2 linked regions of the Myxococcus guangdongensis genome follow. The protein of the gene in region 1 interacts with the protein of each later gene in a pairwise test. Links are inferred from orthologs where the notes say so. Each region holds a gene or a part of one and is shown in the gene's direction. Other genes may lie near its edges.

Region 1 (7,554 bases):
GCCGCGCGGGCGCGAAGGTGGTGGCCGCGGACGTGCCGTCGGGTCTGCAGAGCGACACGGGCGAGCCCTTCTCGCCCTGCGTGGAAGCGGACGCGACGGTGGCCTTCGGCTTCCTCAAGCCAGGGCAGGTCCTGGAGCCCGGGGCTTCGCTGTGTGGTCGCGTGCACCGCGTGGACATCGGCATGGGGGGCGCGTCGTCGCGCGACGTCACCGGTGCCGAGCTCTTCGTGGTGGAGGAGTCCGACGCGCGCCGCACGCTGCCCGCGCGCAAGGCGGACACGCACAAGGGTACCTACGGGCACGTGCTCGTGGTCGCCGGCAGCCGGGGGAAGACGGGCGCCGCGGCGCTGGTCGCGAAGGCGGCGCTGCGCTCGGGGGCGGGGCTCGTCACGGTGGCCACGCGAAGCGACGCGCTCGAGTCCGTGCAGTCACACTCCGCCGAAATCATGGGCATCCCCCTGGAGGGCACGGGCCCGCTCGGCCTCGGGGACCTGGACGCGCTGCTCGCGGCGGCCGAGGGCAAGGACGCGCTCGTGATGGGGCCGGGCATCCCCCGGGGCCCCGAGACGGGCCGGCTCATCGGTGAGCTGCTGTCGCGCGTGGAGCTCCCCGCGGTGCTGGACGCGGACGCGCTCAACGCGGTGGCGGAGGACCTCTCCGTGCTCCGTCGCGCCAAGGGGCCCGTCGTCCTCACGCCGCACCCGGGCGAGATGGCGCGTCTGACAGCCAAATCGACCCAGGAGGTCCAGTCCAAGAGATTGGACATCGTGGGTCGACTCGCGGCCGGGCTCAACGTGACGGTGGTGCTCAAGGGCGACCGCACGCTCACCGCGCACGCGGATGGCCGCGTGTTCATCAACACCACGGGCAACCCGGGCATGGCCACGGGCGGCTCGGGGGACGTGTTGTCCGGCGTGTGTGGCGCGCTGCTGGCGCAGGCCTTCCCGCTGCCCGACGCCATCTGGACGGCGGTGTACACGCATGGCCTCGCCGGGGACCTGGCCGCCGCGCGACGCGGGCAGCTGGGTCTGGTGGCGGGAGACCTCATCGAGCAGGGGCTCTGCGAGGTGTGGCTGCGGTGGGAGCGATGAGCGACACGGTGTTGTCGAGCGAGGTGCGGCGATGAGCGAGGCCAACACGGTGGAGCGGCGCGTGACGCTGGCCTCGCCCGAGGAGACGCACCGGCTCGGAGTCCGGCTGGGCGAGCTGCTCGAGCCGGGGGACTTCGTGGGGCTGATTGGCGATTTGGGCGCGGGCAAGACGCACCTGGTGCGCGGCGTGGCCGAGGGCGCGCGCGTGCCCCGCTCCGAGGTGGCCAGCCCCACCTTCGCCATCGTGTACCCGTACTCCGGCCGAATCCCGCTGTACCACGCGGACCTGTACCGCCTGACGGGCTACGACGACCTCTACGCCACCGGCTTCATGGACCTGGTGGGCGGCGAGGGAGCGGTGCTGGTGGAGTGGTTGGACCGGGTGCCGGAGGCCGCGCCTCGCGAGCACCTGCGCGTCACGTTGGCCCACGCGGGCCAGGACTCGCGGACCCTGGAGGCCCGGGCCTTCGGAGCCCGAGCCTCGACGCTGCTGACGACCTGGCTGCCCTGACGTCAGGCGGCGTGCTGGCTGGGGCCGGGCGTGGGCGGCGGCATGACGCCCCCCGCGAGCTCCGGCACACGCCAGCGGTGGAAGACGAGCCCGGCGTCCACGCCGATGACGTCCTCCTCCTGCACGGGCGCCCAGTTCGGCCCGCCGCACAGCGCCTCGCTGGAGACGATGAGCTGCTCCAGGCGCGTGCCCGCGACGGGGAGGCCGCCCAGCTCGCACCGCGCGCCGCCCACGGACACGAAGAGCGTCCGGTTGCGCCGCGAGGCCACCATCACCTCGCCGTTGGTGACGAGGAAGTTCATCGCGGAGCGCTGCTGCGCCTGCGAGTCATCCGTGATGGCCGCCACCAGCCCCATCGTCTCCGCGAGCGCCCGCGCGACGCCCTCCACGGGGACCGAGTGGCCGATGGGATGCCTGGCCGCCAGGCGGGTGAGGAAGAGGTAGAAGCACCGCTCGCTGTCCGTGGTGCCCTGGATGCCCACGCGCAGCGTCGGGCAGATGAGCTCCTCCACCGCGGCGCGATGCCGGGCGAATTCCCTCAACGTCCCGTTGTGGACGAACGTCCAGCGGCCGTGGTGGAAGGGGTGGGAGTTGCGCAGCTCGACCGCGCCCACCGAGGCCAGACGGATGTGCGCCACCACCGTGTGTGAGGACACACGGCTGCTGACACGCTCGAAGTCGGGGTCACTGTGCGCGGGGCCCACACCGTGGGCCACGACAGGCGACGCTTCGGCGCCATAGGCGGCGATTCCCCATCCATCCTTGTGCTCGCGTGACTGGATGAGGAGCGAGTTCTTCTGCGTCACCAGCGAGGGGTGGACCGCGGAAGGGACTGACGATCTGAATCCAAAAAGTCGGCACATGGCTGCAGTTGGTACTTATAACGGCCGGCCCCGACGGGAAGTTCTCCAACACTCCCGTGCGACGCACGTGTCACCAGTCGACGTCGCTTCACCCGCAGGAATTCAGCTCCTGCTGGACGACGACACGCCCGGCTTTCACCACCGTGCGCGCGTGCCCTATTCCTAAATGGTAGGGCAGATGACGGAAAGACGCACAGCTGAACAAAACCAGGTCGCCTGCATCACCCACGGCCAACCGCCCTTGTCGTTGCAGTCCCAATGACAACGCGGCGCCACGGGTCGCGGCCCAATACGCCTCCGCCGCCGAGAGTCCGTTCTCGAGACACGCGAGTCCCAGCGCCAACGCCGTGTTTTCACTCATGGCGGAGCCCGGGTTGACGTTGGTGCCCAAAGCGACATTGAGGCCCGCGTCGCGGATGCGACGTCCCGGCGCGTAGGGGCGCATGCGCAGGAAGAGGGTGGAGGTGGGCACGAGCACCGCGGTGACGTTGGCGGCGGCGAGCGCGCGCAGGCCCGCGTCGGTGACTTGCTCCAGGTGGTCGGCGGTGGCGGCGCCCAGTTCGGCGGCGAGCTCGGAGGCGCCGAAGGCGGTGAGCTGGTCGGCGTGGAGGCGCGGCTGCATTCCCAGCTCGCGGCCGGCGGTGAGGATGCGGCGGGCCTCGTCGACGGTGAAGGCGCTGTCCTCGACGAAGACGTCGCAGAAGCGCGCCAGGCTCTCGTTGGCGACGGCGGGGAGGATTTCGTCGATGCAGAGGCGGACGTAGTCCTCGCGGCGCTCGCGGTACTCCGCGGGGATGGCGTGCGCGCACAGCAGCGTGGGCACCAGCTCCACGGGCGTCATCGTGTTGAGCCTGCGCACCACGCGCAGCATCTTCAGCTCGGTCTCCACGTCGAGCCCGTAGCCGCTCTTCACCTCGGCCACCGTCACGCCCTGCGCGAGCAGCCGCTGCACGCGAGGCAGCGCCAGCCGCACCAGCTCCTCCTCGCTGGCCGCGCGCGTGGCGCGCACGGTGCTGACGATGCCGCCGCCGGCCTTGGCGATCTCCAGGTACGTGGCGCCCTGGTTGCGCAGGTCGAACTCCGCGGAGCGCTCACCGGCGAAGACCAGGTGCGTGTGCGGGTCCACGAAGGCGGGGCCCACGAAGCCGCCTTTCGCGTCGAGCACCTCGGTGCCCGCGCCCACGCTGCCAGCTGGCAGCTCCGCCTCCGCGCCCACGTACGCGATGCGACCGGCGCGGATGCCCACGCAGGCGTGGGGACGCGAGGTGAGGGCGGCCTCCGCGGGCTCGCGGTGCGTGCCCTCCAGGGTGAGGACCTCGGACGTGTTTCGGACCAGCAAGTCGAGCGCTTCCATGATGTCAACGACCTCCACGCACACCCACGATGGGAACGTTCCAGCTCGTGCTGTCTCCAACCTTCGCGCGACCGAAGCCACCCGACAGCTCCAGGGTGTCCAGCCATCCCCACGTGAAGCGCGCGGCGACGACACCGCCGTAGTACAGCGAGCCGTTGCTCATGCCGTGCGACGACAGCGTGTGCACGGCGACGAAGGGGACCAGGCCCACCGACACACCGGGCTCCGGCGAGAAGCTCAGGGCACACGTCGCCTCCGCGCCCGCCATGCTGCCCGGTCCGCCCTTGCTCGAGGAGATGCCGAAGTCGGACGCCCCGCGCACCGCCAGCGAGGGCGCGAGCCCCAGGCGTTCCGAGCCGATGTAATAGGACATGCCCGCGTAGACGCCGTAGCCGGGCACGGGCAGCGGCAGGAACATCTCGCCCTGCAGGCCCGTGTGCAGGTGCAGCCGCGCGGTGAGCGGCCACGTCATCGCGGCGTCGAAGGCGAGGCCCCACTGCTGGGTGGAGAAGCTCGCGTCGTCGCCGCGGAAGCGGTCATCGGTGCCGACGGAGGGCACCGTCCCCGCGATGGGCGCGCTGAGCCGGGGGCCGGTGCGGATGCCGGCCTGGAGCATGCGCTGCTGGGCGGAGCCGGGCCCCAGGCGCATCACCATGGGGCCGACGGCGGAGGGGGCACACCCCGCGAGCGCTCCGAGCGCAAGGACCAGCAACAGCGAGAGGCTCGGGCGCGCGGGGTGGGCCATGGCGAGGCACAAGGCTACACGGTGATGCCCGGAATCTTCACGCCCCGCTCCTTGGCCACCTCGATGGCCTCGGGGTAGCCCGCGTCCGCGTGGCGCAGCACGCCCATGCCGGGGTCGCTGGTGAGCACGCGCTCGATGCGGCGCGCGGCCTCGGCCGTCCCGTCCGCGACGATGACCTGTCCGGCGTGCAGCGAGTAGCCCATGCCCACGCCGCCGCCGTGGTGGAAGGACACCCACGACGCGCCATTCACCGCGTTCACCAGCGCGTTGAGGATGGGCCAGTCCGCCACCGCGTCCGTGCCGTCCTTCATCGCCTCCGTCTCACGGTTGGGCGACGCCACCGAGCCGCAGTCCAGGTGATCTCGTCCGATGACGATGGGCGCCTTCACCTGGCCGGTGCGCACCAGCTCGTTGAAGGCGAGGCCCGCCTTCGCGCGCTCGCCGTAGCCCAGCCAGCAGATGCGCGCGGGCAGACCCTGGAACGCCACGCGCTCCTCGGCCATGTTCAGCCAGCGCTGCAGCGAGGCCTTCTGGGGGAACAGCTCGCGCACCACGCGGTCCGTGACGCGGATGTCCTCGGGGTCTCCGGACAGGGCCACCCAGCGGAACGGGCCCATGCCCTCGCAGAACAGCGGGCGGATGTACGCGGGCACGAAGCCAGGGAACTCGAACGCGTTCTCCATGCCGCCCAGCTGCGCCTGGCCGCGCAGGTTGTTGCCGTAGTCGAAGACGTGGCAGCCGGCGGCCTGGAAGTCGTTCATCGCCTCCACGTGCTCGATCATGGACTCGCGCGCGCGGCGCACGTAGCCCTCCGGGTCCCTCTTGCGCAGCTCGGCCGCGGCCTCCAGCGACAGGTCCGTGGGGATGTATCCGTTGAGCGGGTCATGCGCGCTGGTCTGGTCCGTGACGAGGTCCGGCTTGATGCCGCGGCGGTACAGCTCGCGGAACACCGAGGCCGCGTTGCCGATGACGCCGATGGAGCGGCCCACGCGCCTGGCTTGCGCGTCCTTCACCATCGCGAGCGCCTCGTCGAGGTCCTTGGCGACGACGTCCAGGTAGCGCGTCTCCACGCGGCGCTGGGCGCGCCACGGGTCGATCTCCACGCCCAGGAACACGGCGTTGTTCATGGTGGCCGCGAGCGGCTGCGCGCCACCCATGCCGCCCAGACCGCCGGAGAGGATGAGGCGGCCGGAGAGGTCGTCGGTGCCGAAGTGGAAGCGGCCGGCGGCGGCGAACGTCTCGTAGGTGCCCTGGAGGATGCCCTGGGTGCCGATGTAGATCCACGAGCCGGCCGTCATCTGGCCGTACATCATCAGGCCCTTCTTCTCCAGCTCGTGGAAGTGCTCCCAGTTGGCCCAGCGGCCCACGAGGTTGGAGTTGGCGATGAGCACGCGCGGCGCGTCGGGGTGCGTGCGGAAGACGCCCACGGGCTTGCCGGACTGGACGAGCAGGGTCTCGTCGTCGGCGAGGCTCTGGAGGCTGGACACGATGCGGTCGAAGGAGGGCCAGTCGCGCGCGGCCTTGCCAGTGCCGCCGTAGACGACGAGGTCCGCGGGATTCTCGGCGACCTCCGGGTCGAGGTTGTTCATCAACATCCGGAGCGCGGCCTCCTGGACCCAACCCTTGCACGAGAGGGTGGAACCACGGGGGGCGCGGATGACGCGGGACATGAACGGGCTCCTGAGGAATGGCTGACGGAAAGGCCCGGCACACTACCCGAACCCGTGGAGCGCGGGGGCAGCACCGTGAAGCCCCTCGCGCGCAGTGTCCATGGGAGGCATCCGCCGCGCCCCGTCCCCGAGGTGGGGACGGGCACGCTCCGTCCATGACGCGCGGGGCCGAAGCCCGCTTCAGGAGTGCAACGAGCCGTCGTCGTCGGGGACCTGGAGCGGCGCCTGGGACGAAGGCGCGCGCGCCACGCCCTCGCTCCGGTGGAGGCGCAGGTGGTTGAGGACCTCCTTCACGCCGAGCACCGACTCGGTGACGTCCTCGATGGCGCGCTTCTCGTCGCGGCTGCGCACGCTCCCGGCGAGCGTCACCACGCCGTCCAGCACCTGCACTCCCACGTCCGAGGCGTCCATCCACTCCTGCATCAGCCGGTCGCAGATGTCCGCGCGGATGCGGTCATCGCCTCGCTGATAGCCACGGGGTCCGCGTCCCTGGGGCGTGCGGGGTCGGCCGGGGAGTCCGGCGTAGCCACCATGACCCAGGTCGTGGTCATCCGCGCGCGTCGCGCTGGTGGAGAACCCCACCCGGGGCGGTGCCATGTTCTCCACGCCGGGTCCGTGGCCCGAGGGCTGCGTGCCGCCCCGTCGCACATCTGCCTCCGCCAGCCGCTCGCGAGGGCGCAGCTCCCTCAGCTCGTCCATCCATGCCTCGGGTTCATCCCAGGTGTCCGCGCCGCGGCGCCCCTGACGCGAGTGGCCCGGGCCCACGCCCCCGCCACGCAGCGAGTCCGACGGAGCGTCCCTCCAGCGCCCCCGGTGCGAGCCGCCCCTGTCGTCGGGCGGGCCGTGGCGTCGGGGGGCCTCCTCATCGAGCGCGCGGAAGGTGCCGCTCGGGCTGTAGCCGGGTCGTCGGGCGATTCGCTCCGGGTCGAAGTGTCGGGCGCGGCGGTCCAGCTCCCGGTCGCGGTCGAAGTCCCGGCCGTATTCGTGGGCCCGGTCCAGCGCCCTGGCCGCGTCGCCGAAGTCCCGGTCGATTTCATAGTCGAGCGAGTCCCGGTCGCCTCGGAGCGTGCGGTATTCGCGGTCGCGCTCGAGGTCCCGGGAGGGGTGCTCGAAGTCGCGCCGGGCGTCCCAGTCCGAGCGGTGGGAGTCGTGGCCCGGCCGTGCGTGGTGCTCAGGGTGTTCGTGACGGGGAGGGCCCCGGTGTTGGTGGCCCGGGTCCTGGGCGCGCCAGGCGGGGGCGTCTTCGTGCTCCCTTCGGCCGTGTCGCTCCTTGCCCCGTCGGTTGGGGTCATCATGGCGCCTTCCACTCATGTCATCCGC
Region 2 (7,564 bases), on another replicon or contig:
GGGCCACGGCCTCCCGCACGGGATCCTCCTGGTCCGTGAGGCGCGCGGACAGCGAAGGGATGGCGTCGATTCCCAGGCAGCGCGCCAGGGCTCCCGCGGCGCTGGCCCGGACGTCCGCGGGGGCACGGGCATCCTCCAGGACCTCCTGGATGGAGTGCGCGCTCTGGGTCGGATCCACCAGTGCGAGCGAGGCCACGGCCCGGGCCCGGCGCGTCGAGGGCGCGGAGCCATCCATCACCAACGAGCTCAGGACCGGCACGGCCTGCGGCCCCAGTCGTCGGAGCTGCTCGTCGCCCTGGGAGGCATCGAGCAGCGACTCCACCTGTGCGCGGAGGTCGCGAGGCGGCGTCGCCGAGGGGGACGGCTCGCCAGCGCCCCGGGAGTAGGCCAGCGCGGAGCCCGCGGAGGTGGCCAGCAGCCCGGCGCCGAGCACGAGGGCGCGCCATCGACGTCCCCGCGAGGAGCGGGAGGTGTGGGCGGAAGGGGGCGGCGAGGTCGGGGTCGACATGGGGCGCCTCGGCAGGGGAGGGGACGTCCGGGGTTATACGCCTTTTGCCCGCCAGGACTCGAACCCCGGTATGGTGCTTCGTCGATGGCTGGACGGGTCTTCTTCTTTCTTCAGCACGCCACGTATGAGCCGGCGTTCCAGGCCACCTCCATGGGCATCACCGCGGTGGCCATGGGGGACGAGGTCTACTTCGTCCTCGCGTTCGATGCCCTCCGCGCCTGGGTGGACGGAACCTTCGGTCACCCCGACGGCGAGCGTGAGCGGGAGGAGCACGCGCGAGGCGAGACGCTGGGCGTGCTGGCCCCCATGAAGATGCTGGAGGAGGCGCGGGGACTGGGCGCGAAGTTGATCGCCTGCGACACCACGGTGCGCCTGTGTGGCTACCCGCCGGAGGCGCTGAGCGGCGCCCTGGACGAGGTGATGGGGCTCGCCTCTCTTTGGCGCCTCACGCAGGGCGCCCGCACGCTGTCGCTCTAGCCACTCCACCCCGAGGAGCGCCAGGCAGGCGACAATGTCGTCTGCTCCGCTCCGGGTGTGCGCTCGACGACGAGGCGCTTCGGCTCCTGCTGTAACCTCGCAGTCTCATCCGAACCCCGAGAGGCCTCCTCTTGAGGCTGTAGCCTCCGGGGGGAGTCACGCGTTACTCTTGCGCCCAAGCCGTCCCCCTGAAGAGCCCGGCCGCGCGGAGCTCCGCGTCCCCCCATAGAAGCAGAAGGAATTCATCACCTATGCGCGCCAAGTTGAACCTCCTGAGCCTGAGCGCCCTTGCTCTGGGCGCCCTCGCAGGCGTCGTCACGGGCTGTCAGTCCTACGACTTCGAGCCGGTGGAGCCGCTCGCCATCGCGCAGACGACGGTCGAGGAGACCATCACGGCCCTGTCGAGCAAGCCCAACATCATGCTGTTGGTGGACATCTCGGGCTCCATGACGCTGCCGGTGAATCCGAACGAGCCGACGTGCATGGTGCGCAACAACCAGGGCAACATGCAGTTGTGTGGCCAGTCCTTGGCGTGCCCCACGGCCACCTGCCCGACGCGCTGGTCCGAACTGCAGGCCGCCGTGCCGGACTTCCTCTCGTCCAGCGGTCCCTTCGTGCGCTTCGGCCTGACGACCTATCCTGAGTCCAGCGAGACCGATGCGTGCGCCAAGTCGACGGCGACCGCTGTGCGCAAGGACCTGCCGGCGATCGAGGACGACGGCTCGCTGCTCGAGCACGCCAACTCCATCAACGCGCTCATCCAGGGCATCCCCAACTTCGGAACGGGACAGCCCAGCGGCGGTACGCCCACGAGCGGCAGCCTCCGCTTCATCGGCAGCATGCCGGCGTTGAAGGACCCCGACCGCAAGAACTTCGTCATCCTGCTGACGGACGGCCTGCCCAACTGCAATGAGGCGAACGAGTACTCAGGGGCGGAGAACCCGGCCCAGTGCAAGTGCACCATCGCGGGTGCGACCACCTGTTCGACGCCGGGCGCGACCTACGAGCGTCGTGGCTGCCTGGACACCAATGCGTCCGTGGCGGCGGTGCAGGAGCTGAAGGACGCGGGCGTGACGACGATCGTCATCGGTTTCGGCGCGGAGACCGCGACGGGGGATGGTCCCGCGGTGCTCCAGGGCATGGCGGCGGCGGGTGGCTTCGCCCGTTCCTGTGCGGATGACCCGACGGCTTGCGGTTCCAATGACACCTGCATCGCGGCGACAGGCCTGTGCGGCCGGACCTTCTACCAGGCGGGCAACCAGGAGGAACTCTCCGCCGCGCTCGAGCGCATCAGCAAGGAGGTCATCAATCCCGAGCCGTGCCTGATTCCCCTGAAGGGTCCGCAGCTGCCGTCCAACCCCAAGCTCATCGTCGTCTACGTCGAGGAAGAGCGGCTCCAGCCGGGTGATGGGACCTGGAGTCTCACGGACGAGGGTGTGCTCTTCAACGGGGCCACGTGCGACCGCATCAAGAACTCGCGCCCGGAAGATCCCATCAAGATCGAGATTCGCGCCATCCGTCAGCGCTGAGCAGGCGGCCGGGGGCGGCTTTACCCCGGGGGTGGTGGGGATTATAGGTCCCGTCCGCCTCCGGCCCGGTTGCCGCCCCTGCCCATGAAAGTCACTCTTCTCTCGCGCTCCGCTTCCATTCCGTCCACCCGACGTCTTGTCGAGGCGGGGCGCGCGAGGGGGCATCAGCTCCGCGTTCTCAACCCTCTCAGGGTGCAGATGCATCTGGATGGAGGGGGAAGCGCCACCCTCTATTACGACCGCAAGAAGCTGGCGCCCACGGACGTGGTGCTGCCGCGCATCGCCCAGTCCATCAATACCTATGGCCTGGCGGTGGTGAACCAGTTCGCGCTGCACGGCGTGCCCCTGGTGAACCACGCCCAGGCCATCGCCCAATCGCGCAGCAAGATGCGCTCGCTGCAGCTGTTGTCCGCGCACGGCATCGACATCCCGGCCACGGTGATGGCGCGGGACGCCGCCCAGCTCAAGGAGATGGTGGGCTTGGTGGGCGGGGTCCCTGTCCTCGTGAAGCTGCTGCAGGGGCAGGAGAAGCACGGGGTGATGGTGTGCGAGAGCCTCCAGTCCCTGGAGGCGGCGCTCGAGGCGGTGCTGGGGCTGGGGCACAACCTGGTGATGCAGGAGTACGTGAAGAGCACCAGCCAGGACGTGCGTGTGTTGGTGGTGGGCGGCAAGGCGATTGCGGCCGTCCGCAGGCGTCCTCGTCCGGGCCGGCTCGCGCACACGCTCATCAAGGGCGCGCGTCTGGAGGAGATGGAGCTGTCTCCGGGGCAGCGGGCCACGGCGGAGAAGGCCACTCGGCTGGTGGGCCTGGAGGTCGCGGCGGTGGACCTCCTGGATGTGCAGGGGAAGTCCAAGGTCTTCGAGGTGAACAGCTCTCCCGCGCTGCCGGAGATGGAGGCGGTGACGGGCATGGACCTGGCCACGCCCATCATCATCCGGGCCGAGGAACTGGTCGCGGGCGCGGAGCCTGTGTCGATGCCGGACCTGCTCCCACCGATTCCGCTCGCGAGTGCCGTCGTCCCGGCGCCGCGCAAGAAGCGCGCGAGCCGGACGCCCCGGAGCGGCTCGGAGGGCGCGTGAAGAGAATCCCGGCACCCCACGTCGAGGCGTGATACGCAACCCCCGCATCCAGGAGAGTCAGCCATGTCGCACATCCGAAGCGTCACCTCCGTCGCCGCCCTGCTGGTGGCCTGCGTCTGGGCGGCCCCGGCGTCCGCGGACGAAGTGGACCCCGCCAGCCTCTATGACGTGTCCACCGAGGGCTCCTCCTCCCAGGTGAAGGCGGGGGAGAAGGGCGTGTTCGTGGTCTCGGTGAAGACGAAGTCCGGCGCGCACGTCTCCGAGGAGGCTCCGCTCAAGCTGGATGTGAAGGGCACCCAGCTCACCGTGACCAAGGAGAAGCTGGGCCGCGAGGACTCGGTCTCCAAGAAGGCCGCGGGCCAGGAGTTCGCCGACCCCCGCTTCGAGGTCCCCTTCACCGCGGCCGCCGCGGGCAAGGGCTCGGTGGATGCCAAGCTCGTCTTCTTCATCTGCACGGAGAAGATCTGCGCCCGTCAGCAGAAGACCCTCTCCGTCCCCGTCGAGGTCCTCTAGTTCTCATGCGTGAGCGTTCCTCCCGAGGTGGTCGAGGCGAGCGCGAGGGGGGAGATTCCTCCGCGCGCCACGTCTATGGGGTGAATCCGGTCCTCGAGGCCCTGCGGGCCCGGCCGGATGAGGTCGAGCGGTTGTTCATCGTGGAGGGGCAGCTCGCGGCCAAGGCCGCGGGAGAGCTGCTCAGCCGCGCTCGGGACGCGGGCGTCCGTGTCGAGAAGGTGACGCGTGAGCGGCTGGCGGTGATGGCTGACGGCGGCGTGCACCAGGGCGTGGTGCTGGAGCTCCGGGGCTTCCGGTACGCGGAGCTCGAGGACCTGCTCGAGGCGGCTCAAGCCAGCAAGCGGCCCGCGCTCGTGGTGGTGCTCGACGGCATCCAGGACCCGCACAACCTGGGAGCCATCATCCGCTCGGCCCATGCGCTCGGGGCACACGGGGTGGTCATCGCCAAGGACCGGGCCGTCCAGGTGACGGGGACGGTGGCCAAGGCTTCCGCGGGGGCGGTGGAGCACTGCCTCATCGCCCGGGTGGTGAACATCTCGCGTGCCCTGGAGGAGCTGAAGGAAGCGGGACTCTGGGTGGCCGCGGCCGACGTGGACGCGACCGAGCCCATGTGGAGCGCCCGACTGGACGGCCCCTTGGCCCTCGTCGTGGGCGCCGAGGGGGGAGGAGTGAGGGAGGGTGTGCTCAAGCACTGCGACCACCGCCTGCGGATTCCCATGGCGGGTCAGGTCGGTTCACTCAATGCGTCCGTTTCGGCCGGCATTCTGCTATACGAGGTCGCCCGCCAACGGGGGAGCAGCTCCTCCCGTTAGTCGGTCTGAACCCGGGATCAATCTCCTTGACTTGGGTGAAGGGGACTTTTAAAAGGGCGCGCCTCGCACATCGGAGTCGGGTGGTTGACGGCTTCGGTGCAGGTAGGGTAGGGCAGGAGCCGATGAGTGCCGGTGTAGCTCAGTCGGTAGAGCAACTGATTTGTAATCAGTAGGTCGCGGGTTCAAGTCCCGCCGCCGGCCAAGCAGGACGGGGCCGCGGATGAGGGCCCGAGACGAGCAGTGCGGGGAGTAGTCGCGGTTCGTGGTGCAAAATTCTGGAGGGATACCCAAGCGGCCAAAGGGAGCAGACTGTAAATCTGCCGGCTCTACGCCTTCGATGGTTCGAATCCATCTCCCTCCACTCGGCATTGCGGGAATAGCTCAGTTGGTAGAGCGTCAGCCTTCCAAGCTGAATGTCGTGGGTTCGAATCCCATTTCCCGCTCCAAACGTTGTAGTTCATAGCATCGCCAAGCCCTGATAGCTCAGTTGGCAGAGCGCATCCTTGGTAAGGATGAGGTCACCAGTTCAATCCTGGTTCAGGGCTCCATTTTTTAGAGGAGTGTCATGGCCAAGGAGAAGTTCGAGCGTAACAAGCCCCACGTGAACATCGGCACGATCGGACACGTGGACCACGGCAAGACGTCGCTGACGGCGGCCATCACGAAGGTGCTGGCGAAGACGGGCGGCGCCACGTTCCTGGCGTACGACCAGATCGACAAGGCGCCGGAAGAGCGCGAGCGCGGCATCACGATCTCGACGGCGCACGTCGAGTATCAGACGAAGAACCGTCACTACGCGCACGTCGACTGTCCGGGCCACGCCGACTACGTGAAGAACATGATCACGGGCGCGGCGCAGATGGACGGCGCGATCCTGGTGGTGTCGGCGGCGGACGGCCCGATGCCCCAGACGCGTGAGCACATCCTGCTGGCGCGTCAGGTCGGTGTTCCGTACATCGTGGTCTTCCTGAACAAGGTCGACCTGCTGGACGACCCGGAGCTGCGCGAGCTGGTGGAGATGGAGGTCCGGGACCTCCTGAAGAAGTACGAGTTCCCCGGCGACAGCATCCCCATCATCCCGGGCTCCGCGGTGAAGGCGCTCGAGGGTGACGCGAGCGACATCGGCGAGCCGGCCATCCTGAAGCTGATGGAGGCGGTGGACAGCTACATCCCGACGCCGCAGCGCGCGACGGACAAGCCCTTCCTGATGCCGGTGGAGGACGTGTTCTCCATCGCCGGCCGTGGAACGGTGGCGACGGGCCGCGTGGAGCGCGGTCGGGTCAAGGTCGGCGAGGAGGTCGAGGTCGTCGGTCTGCGCCCGACGCAGAAGACGGTTGTGACGGGCGTCGAGATGTTCCGCAAGCTGCTGGACGAGGGCATGGCGGGCGACAACATCGGCGCGCTGGTCCGTGGCCTGAAGCGTGAGGACATGGAGCGTGGGCAGGTGATTGCCAAGCCTGGCAGCATCACGCCGCACACCAAGTTCAAGGCGCAGATCTACGTGCTGTCGAAGGAAGAGGGTGGTCGTCACACCCCGTTCTTCAAGGGCTACCGTCCCCAGTTCTACTTCCGCACCACGGACGTGACGGGAACGGTGAAGCTGCCGGAGAACGTGGAGATGGTGATGCCGGGCGACAACATCGCGATCGAGGTGGAGCTCATCACCCCTGTCGCGATGGAGAAGGAGCTGCGCTTCGCTGTTCGCGAGGGTGGCCGCACGGTGGGCGCCGGCGTCGTCGCGGAAGTCATCGAGTAACGCGCCCGGGGGGCTTTCGAGCCCCCTGGCCCCAAACACCGGATTCCGAGGGGAAGGTGCCTGATGGTAACCTTCCCCTCTCGTGTCTGATGAGGTAGGCCATGCCGAAGGGCAATCGTTCCATCATTTCGCTCGAGTGCACGGTGTGCAAAGAGCGGAACTATACGACCACGAAGAACAAGCGGAAGAGCCAGGACAAGCTCGAGTTGAGCAAGTTCTGCTCGAAGTGCCGCAAGCACACGGACCACAAGGAAGGTAAGGTCTAGGTCGGTAGTTCCTGAGAGTTTCTAGGCCAGTAGCTCCAACGGTAGAGCAGCGGTCTCCAAATCCGCGTGTTGGGGGTTCGAATCCCTCCTGGCCTGCCAAGTCTCAGTGGGAGCGGGGCCCCCGGTACCTGGAGGTACCGGGGGTTCCTGTGTTTCCGCAGTTCGTGAAATTTCGCTTTCGCAGTACCTCGTGAGGCACCATGGCGACGGCATCAGAGGCCAGCCAGCAGGCTAACCGCTCGGCGATGGATCCGAAGCGGCTCGTGGTCATCTTCTACCTCCTCGCCGGCATCATCCTGGCGCTGTTCCTGGAGCGTCTCTTCGGAGCGCTGTGGGCCAGCTTCGGATGGCCCGACTCGGTGCTCATCGAGGGTCTGGACTGGAAGGTGTCCACGCTCGTGGGCTACCTGTCGGCCGTGGGCCTCGCGGTGGCCGGCTACTTCCACCCCAAGACGCACACCCTCTCCATGGAGGTCGCGTCCGAGCTGATGAAGGTGTCCTGGCCCACCTGGCCGGAGACCCGGACGTCGACCGTGGCCGTGGTCGTCGCCTCGCTCGTGGCCGCGGTGCTGCTCTTCTGCATCGACACCGTCGCGTACAACTTGATGGTGGAGTGGCTGCCG

What was found. The genes of interacting proteins can lie anywhere in the genome.
Region 2: the proteins of tsaE (region 1) and rlmB interact in binary tests that used the Escherichia coli proteins (3 or more experiments, as listed by UniProt). The link is inferred for Myxococcus guangdongensis from one-to-one orthologs.

The regions. Positions count from the first base shown.
Region 1 is NZ_JAJVKW010000022.1:75,192-82,745, forward strand. The notes cover bases 1-2,862. They hold tsaE (tRNA (adenosine(37)-N6)-threonylcarbamoyltransferase complex ATPase subunit type 1 TsaE), read left to right. Parts: upstream 1-1,122; coding sequence 1,123-1,602; downstream 1,603-2,862. Other genes in these bases: LXT21_RS41275 (NAD(P)H-hydrate dehydratase), read left to right, coding at 1-1,091; LXT21_RS41285 (class II glutamine amidotransferase), read right to left, coding at 1,605-2,465; hutI (imidazolonepropionase), read right to left, coding at 2,554-2,862. Outside these bases: more of hutI, read right to left, coding at 2,863-3,819; LXT21_RS41295 (hypothetical protein), read right to left, coding at 3,824-4,564; hutU (urocanate hydratase), read right to left, coding at 4,579-6,234; LXT21_RS41305 (BON domain-containing protein), read right to left, coding at 6,415-7,545. UniProt on the Escherichia coli protein: Required for the formation of a threonylcarbamoyl group on adenosine at position 37 (t(6)A37) in tRNAs that read codons beginning with adenine.
Region 2 is NZ_JAJVKW010000009.1:347,725-355,288, forward strand. The notes cover bases 3,144-6,015. They hold rlmB (23S rRNA (guanosine(2251)-2'-O)-methyltransferase RlmB), read left to right. Parts: upstream 3,144-4,112; coding sequence 4,113-4,919; downstream 4,920-6,015. Other genes in these bases: LXT21_RS27360 (ATP-grasp domain-containing protein), read left to right, coding at 3,144-3,594; LXT21_RS27365 (hypothetical protein), read left to right, coding at 3,658-4,107; tuf (elongation factor Tu), read left to right, coding at 5,485-6,015. Also shown: LXT21_RS27345 (HEAT repeat domain-containing protein), read right to left, coding at 1-508; LXT21_RS27350 (hypothetical protein), read left to right, coding at 593-985; adventurous gliding motility lipoprotein CglB, read left to right, coding at 1,237-2,514; more of LXT21_RS27360, read left to right, coding at 2,599-3,143; more of tuf, read left to right, coding at 6,016-6,675; rpmG (50S ribosomal protein L33), read left to right, coding at 6,777-6,941; preprotein translocase subunit SecE, read left to right, coding at 7,142-7,564. UniProt on the Escherichia coli protein: Specifically methylates the ribose of guanosine 2251 in 23S rRNA.